DNA from 3 places in the Salipiger sp. 1_MG-2023 genome. Region 1 is predicted to be linked to each of the others. Evidence: riboswitches for the same ligand, from Rfam matches in the RefSeq annotation. Region 1 holds a riboswitch; each other region holds the start of a gene.

What was found. Region 1 has a riboswitch for thiamine pyrophosphate ahead of thiM (hydroxyethylthiazole kinase). Riboswitches for the same ligand answer to the same signal wherever they lie in the genome.
Region 2: it holds a riboswitch for thiamine pyrophosphate, as region 1 does, so the genes downstream of both, Q4543_RS16330 (thiamine ABC transporter substrate binding subunit) here and thiM (hydroxyethylthiazole kinase) in region 1, are expected to answer to the same signal.
Region 3: it holds a riboswitch for thiamine pyrophosphate, as region 1 does, so the genes downstream of both, Q4543_RS16960 (FAD-dependent oxidoreductase) here and thiM (hydroxyethylthiazole kinase) in region 1, are expected to answer to the same signal.

Annotation. Positions count from the first base shown of each region.
Region 1 is NZ_JAUOQN010000066.1:8,618-10,873, forward strand. Features, by position in the region: gene thiD (bifunctional hydroxymethylpyrimidine kinase/phosphomethylpyrimidine kinase) at 1-118, opposite strand, end outside; gene thiE (thiamine phosphate synthase) at 115-726, opposite strand; gene thiM (hydroxyethylthiazole kinase) at 723-1,526, opposite strand; TPP riboswitch at 1,579-1,673, opposite strand; gene Q4543_RS20950 (2-hydroxyacid dehydrogenase) at 1,800-2,256, shown strand, end outside.
Region 2 is NZ_JAUOQN010000037.1:34,911-37,166, reverse strand. Features, by position in the region: gene Q4543_RS16335 (thiamine/thiamine pyrophosphate ABC transporter permease ThiP) at 1-96, opposite strand, end outside; gene Q4543_RS16330 (thiamine ABC transporter substrate binding subunit) at 106-1,089, opposite strand; TPP riboswitch at 1,140-1,239, opposite strand; gene aroC (chorismate synthase) at 1,334-2,256, shown strand, end outside.
Region 3 is NZ_JAUOQN010000040.1:14,950-17,205, forward strand. Features, by position in the region: gene thiS (sulfur carrier protein ThiS) at 1-181, opposite strand, end outside; gene Q4543_RS16960 (FAD-dependent oxidoreductase) at 165-1,145, opposite strand; TPP riboswitch at 1,285-1,385, opposite strand; gene Q4543_RS16965 (FAD-binding oxidoreductase) at 1,482-2,256, opposite strand, start outside.

The DNA of each region.
Region 1 (2,256 bases):
TCGCGGTAATGGCGCTCATGGCGTAGCCGCCGTTGGCGCAGATCGCCTTGATGTCAGCTTGAATGCCGGCGCCACCCGAAGGGTCGGACCCGGCGATGGACAGGATGTTGGGGATCATGCGGTCATCCATGATTGCATAAGATGGCGCGCGGCGGCGGTCATGTCCGGCGCGCGCGAGATGGCAGACACCACCGCAAGCCCGGCACCGCCGGCCGATTTCACGGCGGCGGCGTCCTGCGCGGTGATGCCGCCGATGGCGAGGCAGGGCAGGGCGCTGCGCGCTGCGATGCGGGCAAAGCCGCCGTGCCCGATGGGCGGGGCGTGGTCGGGTTTCGACGCGGTGGCATAGATCGGCCCGAGGCCGAGGTAGTCGACCCCGGCGGGCACATCGCCTAGCTGCGCCTCGTTCTCGACCGACAGGCCAAGGATCATGTCTGGACCGATGCGCTGGCGGATCTGCGCCGGATCGCCGTCGGACTGGCCGATATGCAGCACCGGGGCGCCGATGGCGAGGGCGATCGCGACCCGGTCGTTGATCACCAGCTGCGCGCCCAAAGGCGCGAGCCGGGCCATCAGATCGCGCGCCAGCGCGGCGAAGGCCGGGTCGGGCAGGGTCTTGTCGCGCAGTTGTACCCAGCCCGCGCCTCCGGCGGCAGCGGCCAGCGCCTGCTCGATGACCGGGGCGGGGGCCGTGGCATCGGTAATGAAGCACAGCGGCGGGATCATCGTGCCGCGATCCTTGCGCCCGCAGCCAGATCTTCGGGGGTGATCGCCGCCAGCGCATCGAGGAAGGCCACCTGAAACGAGCCCGGCCCGGCGCTGGCCATTCCTGCGCGTTCCCCGGCGAGACCATAGAAGGCCAGCGCCGCGACGGTTGCGTCGAACGGATTTTGCCCGACGCAGAAGGCCCCGACGATGCCGGTCAGCGAACACCCCAGCGCGGTGATGCGCGGCATCATGGGGTGACCGTTCGCAACCTCGGCGGCGCGCGTCCCGTCGGTGACGTAATCCAGCGCGCCGGTCACCGCGACTACGCCGCCGGTCTGCAGCGCAAGCGCGCGGGCAGCATCTTGCGCCGCGGCGACGCTGTCGGCGGCGTCGGCGCCCTTGCCCGCCGCTTGGGTTCCGGCGAGAGACAGGATCTCGGAGGCATTGCCCCGGATCACCGTCGGGCTCCGCGCCAGCAGCTCGGCGCCGAGCGTCCGGCGATACCCCGTCGCCCCTACCGCCACCGGATCAAGCACCCAGGGCTTGTCCGCGATGGCCTGCGCCGCGCCAATCATCGCCTCGGCCCAGGGCGGCGAGATAGTGCCGATGTTGAGGGTCAGCGCCTGTGCGATGCCGGCGAACTCGGCGGCTTCTTCGCGTGCATGCAGCATCGCGGGCGAGGCCCCCGCCGCCAGCATCACGTTCGCCATGATGTTCATCGCGACATAATTGGTGATGTTGTGCACCAGCGGCGCGGCGGTGCGCATGGCGTGCAGCGCCTCGGCGGCGCGCTGGTTTGCGGCTGTTGTGTCGCTCAACTCTGTCTCCTCCCGCGCGGGGGAAGACTGGCAGACAGAGGGCGCATGGCCGTTCAAGTCCTGCGCGCCTCCCTCCGCCGGCATTATCCGGTTCAGGTTCGAAGGGTGCGTCTCAGCCCGGTTTCCCGAGCGCCCCTGTCGCTAGTGCCGCGAGGGTTTCACCGTTGGCATGGCGCGTCAAGCCCTGCGGTTCAGGGCGGCGCGGGCTTGCCGTCGGGGGTGACTTGCGTCAGACCTCTGCGGGTGCGCCAACACCATACCGGAGACCCCGCGATGACCAAGCCCGACCTGATGATGCTTTGCCCGCAGCGCCCGGCTGCAATGGCGCAGCTTGACGCTGCCTACCGCCTGCACCGCTGGGATCTTGCGCCGGACAAAGAGGCGTTTCTGGCGCAGCACGGCCCGGCCTGCCGCGCGCTGGCCACCAATGGCCACGCGCCGCTGACCCGGCAGATGCTGGACCTGATGCCGCGGCTCGAGCTGGTCGCCTGTTCTTCGGCGGGGTTCGAAGGCTTCGATCTTGCGACCATGGCGCAGCGCGGCATTGCGCTGACCAACAGCTCGCCAGCGCTGTGCGACGACGTGGCCGACACCGCGATCCTGCTGATGCTGGCGGCGCGGCGCGGGCTGGTGGCGGCGGATGCCTGGGTGCGTTCGGGGAACTGGGCGCGCAAGGGGCCCTTTCCATTGCAGACCAGCGTTGCCGGCTCGCGGCTGGGGGTGGTCGGGC
Region 2 (2,256 bases), on a different contig from region 1:
GGCCCGCCAGAGCACCGCCGCCACCGGACCAAGGGTCAGCGCCGCCACGGCCAGCCCGGCAACAAGGGCGGGGCCCCGCCCCTGCCAGATCGTCAACGCCAGCCCTTACTGCGACAACGCCGCGCGCCAGGCCTCGATGGCCTTGTCACGCAGATCGGCGGCTTCGTCCTCGGAATAGAACAGCACCGTCTCGGGGATCTGCAATTCCTTGAACCCTTCGGGCCATTTTTCCTGCGGCAGCGCCGCCGGGAACGACCAGTCGCCGGTGGCGATCATCGTCTGAAACGGTTCCGACAGGACGAATTGCATGAAGTCATCGGCCAGTTCGGGCTGATCGGTACTGGCGATCTTTGCCGCGAGCTGCACCATAAAGTAATGCCCCTCGGGGAAGATCGCCGCCTTCTTGGTGCGATCCCCTTCGGCGATGATGTGATAGGCCGGGCTGGCGACGTAGCTCATCACCATGTCGGCCTCGCCATCGGTGAACAGGCCATAGCTTTCCGACCATGTCTTGGTGGCGGTCAGGATCTTGGGGGCAAGCTTGCCCCAAGCCTCTTGCGCGCGATCGCCAAACACCTTTTCGACCCAAAGCACCGTTGCCAGACCGGAAATCGAACTGCGCGGATCCTGAATCACGATGCTGATGTCGTCATCCGCCTCCAGCAGCGCCTCGAAGCTTTCGGGCGGGTTCGGCAGGCGCGTTGTGTCGTAGATGAAGGCCGTGGCGCTATAATCATAGGGCAGGAAAATGTCATCTTCCCACGCCACCGGCAGCGTCAGCGGCGACAGGTCAACCCCGTGCGGCGCGAACAAGCCGCTTTCGCGCGCCTTCTTCGTCACGTCGCTGTTCAGCCCCATGACCACGTCGGCCTCTGTGCGCCCGCCCTCAAGCAGCAGGCGCGGCATCAGATCGCCGGGCGAGAATTGCAGATCGCAGCCGCAGGTCTCTTCGAACATCTCTTCGATCTTCGGGCCGGGGCCCCATTCCGAGGCGATGTAATCCGCCGCGTAAACCGTCAGGACAGGGGTGTCCGCCAGCGCGCCGCTGGCCAGAACGCATCCCGCTGCAAAGGTGATGGCCGTGTTCATGGCATCCTCCATTCTTGCGGCGAGAGGGCAAGACTGGGCTATCCCGGTGATCTGGGTGCCGTCACCTTCCCTCCGCCGGTGTTAACCGGGTCAGGTTCAACGGGTTCGCATTGCGCATCTCAGCCCTCTCAGGCACCCCGAGGTGGGCTGACTCGTAGCGGCGCGTAAGGCCTCTGGCAAGGGGATTTCCCTTGAGACGCGGGCGCGGCTGCCCTAACAGAACCCGTCAGCAGAGGAGCCCGCCATGAGCCTGAACAGTTTCGGCCACCTGTTTCGCGTCACCACTTGGGGCGAAAGCCATGGCCCCGCGCTTGGGGCGACCGTCGATGGCTGCCCGCCGGGCGTTGCCATTGATGAGGCGATGCTTCAGCTCTGGCTCGACCGGCGCAAACCGGGCCAGAACAAATACACTACGCAGCGGCGCGAACCGGATGCGGTGAAGATCCTGTCAGGCGTGTTCCAAGGTGAGACCACCGGCACCCCGGTGCAGCTGATGATCGAAAACACCGACCAGCGGTCGAAGGATTACGGCGAGATCGCCGAGAAATTCCGCCCCGGTCACGCCGACATCACCTATTGGCAGAAATACGGCATCCGCGATTATCGCGGTGGCGGGCGGTCTTCGGCGCGCGAAACGGCGGCGCGGGTTGCCGCTGGCGGGCTGGCGCGGGCCGCGCTGGACATGCTGGCGCCGGGGATCGAGATCACCGGCTACATGGTACAGATGGGCCCGCGCGCCATCGACCGGGCGCGGTTCGATTTGGCGCAGGTGGGCGAAAACCCGTTCTGGTGCCCCGATGCCCAGACCGCTCAGGACTGGGCGGGTGACCTTGATGCGCTGCGCAAGTCGGGCGACAGCATCGGCGCGGTGATCGAGGTGGTGGCCCGCGGCGTCCCCGCCGGGCTGGGCGCGCCGATCTATGGCAAGCTCGACACCGATCTTGCGGCGGCGATGATGTCGATCAACGCGGTGAAAGCGGTCGAGATCGGCGATGGCATGGCCGCTGCCCTGCTGCGCGGGTCGGACAATGCCGACGAGATCTCGATGGGGCCAGACGGGCCGGTCTATAACTCGAACCATGCCGGCGGCATCCTCGGCGGTATTTCCACCGGACAAGACGTCGTGCTGCGCTTTGCCGTCAAACCGACCTCGTCGATCCTCACCAC
Region 3 (2,256 bases), on a different contig from region 1:
GGGTGACGATCTCGATCCGGTCGCCCTCGGACAGCGTGGTGCTGGCGCGGGACGCCGCCGGAACGAAGGTCTCGTTCAGCGCGGTGGCGAGCTTTGCCTCGCCATAGCCAAGCTCGTCGAGCGCGGTGGCAAGCGTGGTCGATGCCAGCGTGGTGGCGGTGCCGTTAATCATGACTTTCATCCATGAACTCCGTTTTCTGACCGTCCAGCGCGGCGGCCACCGCCATCCGCGCCAAGGCGGGGGCAAGCAGAAAGCCGTGACGAAACAGCCCGTTAAGATAAAAGGTCTGCCCCCGCCGGCGCAGGCGGGGAAGGTTTCCGGGAAAGGCGGGGCGCGCATCGGCGCCGATTTCGACCAGCTCTGCCTCGCCAAAAGCCGGGTGCAGCGCATAGGCCGCCGACAACAGTTCGAACACCGAGCGCACGCTGCGCCGGTGACGCTCGTCGCTTTCGATCTGCGTGGCGCCCAGCATAAAGATCCCGTCGGCGCGCGGCACCACATACAGCGGATAGCGCGGGTGCAGCAGGCGCACCGGGCGGGCCAGCGCGATGTCGGCGCTGCGCAGGATCACCATCTCGCCTTTGACGCCGCGCAGGTCCGGCAGCGCATCTCGCGCGCTCAGCCCGCGACAATCAAAGGTCAGCCCCTCGGGCGTGGCCTCTCGCGGCTCAAAGCGCACGCCAGAGCGCTCCAGCCGGGCGCGCAGGGTCTGCAGGGCCGCGCGCGGGTCCAGATGCGCCTCGCTGGACATGTGCAGGGCGCGGCCAAAGCGCCCGGCAAGATCGGGCTCTAGCGCCGCAATCCCCGCGTCATCCAGCGCCACATGCCCGCTGGTGCGGCGGGCAAAACGGTCAAGCTCGCGCCGGTCGCGCCCGAGGGTCAGCACCAGCGTGCCCTTGCGGGTGACCGTGGCGCCCTGCCCTTCCCACCAGTCGGCGGATAGCTGGCCCAGCCGCACCACCGGTTCTTCGGCGGTTTCGCCTTCGCAGAACGGCGCCAGCATGCCGCCCGCCCACCACGAACAGCCATGCGGGCCGGGATCGGGCTGCGGATCGCAGAGTGTCACCTCGCAGCCCCGCGCCAGCAGTTCGCTCGCGGTGCAAAGCCCGGCCACGCCGCCGCCGATCACCATGGCGCGGGTCATGGCCGCGCTCCGGCGCATGGCGCGCTGCCCGTTCCGGCAGCGGCAATGCAAGCTGGTTGTGGCCTCATCTTTGGTCCTCCATCGGCGCGGGCGGTCGGCGCGGAAAGGAGGAGGGGGGCGCAGGGGCAATATCGCCGGGGTCTGCGCTCTCTCCGTTCCCTACGCCGGTATTGCCCGGATCAGGTTCGATGGGTTGGCACATGCCTCTCAGCCCCTGACGGGGCACCCCAACGGATTTCGCAAAGGCTAGCCGCTTCGCGCGCGGCCTACAAGGGCCGTCGCGGGGGATCGCGTCTGGATTGATGAACAGCCTCTGCCGCAGAGCGCCAAGACGGGTCAGCGGATGACAGCCGCCCGCCCCGCCGGAGACAGCGCCTCGATCAGATCAGAGCCCATCCCCGCCATCGCGTCGGCCAGCAGGCTCCCCGTCGTCGGCCCCAGCGTGAAGCCCTGATGCCCATGGCCGAAATTGAGCCACAGCCCGGCATGGCGCGGCGCCTTTCCGACAAGCGGCAGCATGTCCGGCAGGCAGGGGCGATGCCCGTACCACGGCTGATCCTCGACCACGCGGCCAAGGTCGATCTCGCGGCGCATCACCCGCTCGCCAAAGATCAGCTGCGCGCGATCGACCGGATCGGTCTGCCCCACCAGCGCCGCGCCGGTGGCCATGCGCAGACCTTGGGTCATCGGCGACAGCACGAGCCCGTGTTCGGAATCGACACAGGGGCGCTGAAGCGGCGCCGAGCCGGTGAAATGCTGGTGATAGCCGCGCTTCCACACCATGTTGACGCGATAGCCAAACGGTTTCAGAACTTCGGGCGACCAAGGGCCAAGGCAGATCACAGCATGTTCGCCGCTCAGCGGCCCAGCCTCGCCCTGCACTGTCCAGCCGCTGCCCTGCTGCGTCAGGCTTGCTGCGTCACCGCGCGCCAGCCTGCCGCCCCGAGCCACGAAGAGATCGGCATAGGCCCCGGTCAGCCGGCCGGGGCTGGCGCAGGTCCAGCTGCCGGTCCAGTGCAGCGCCCCGGCATAGCGGGTTTGAAACGATGGCTCTTCGCGGGCAAAGGCCGCGCCGTCGAGCGCGCGGAACGGCACGCCGAATTCCGCCTCC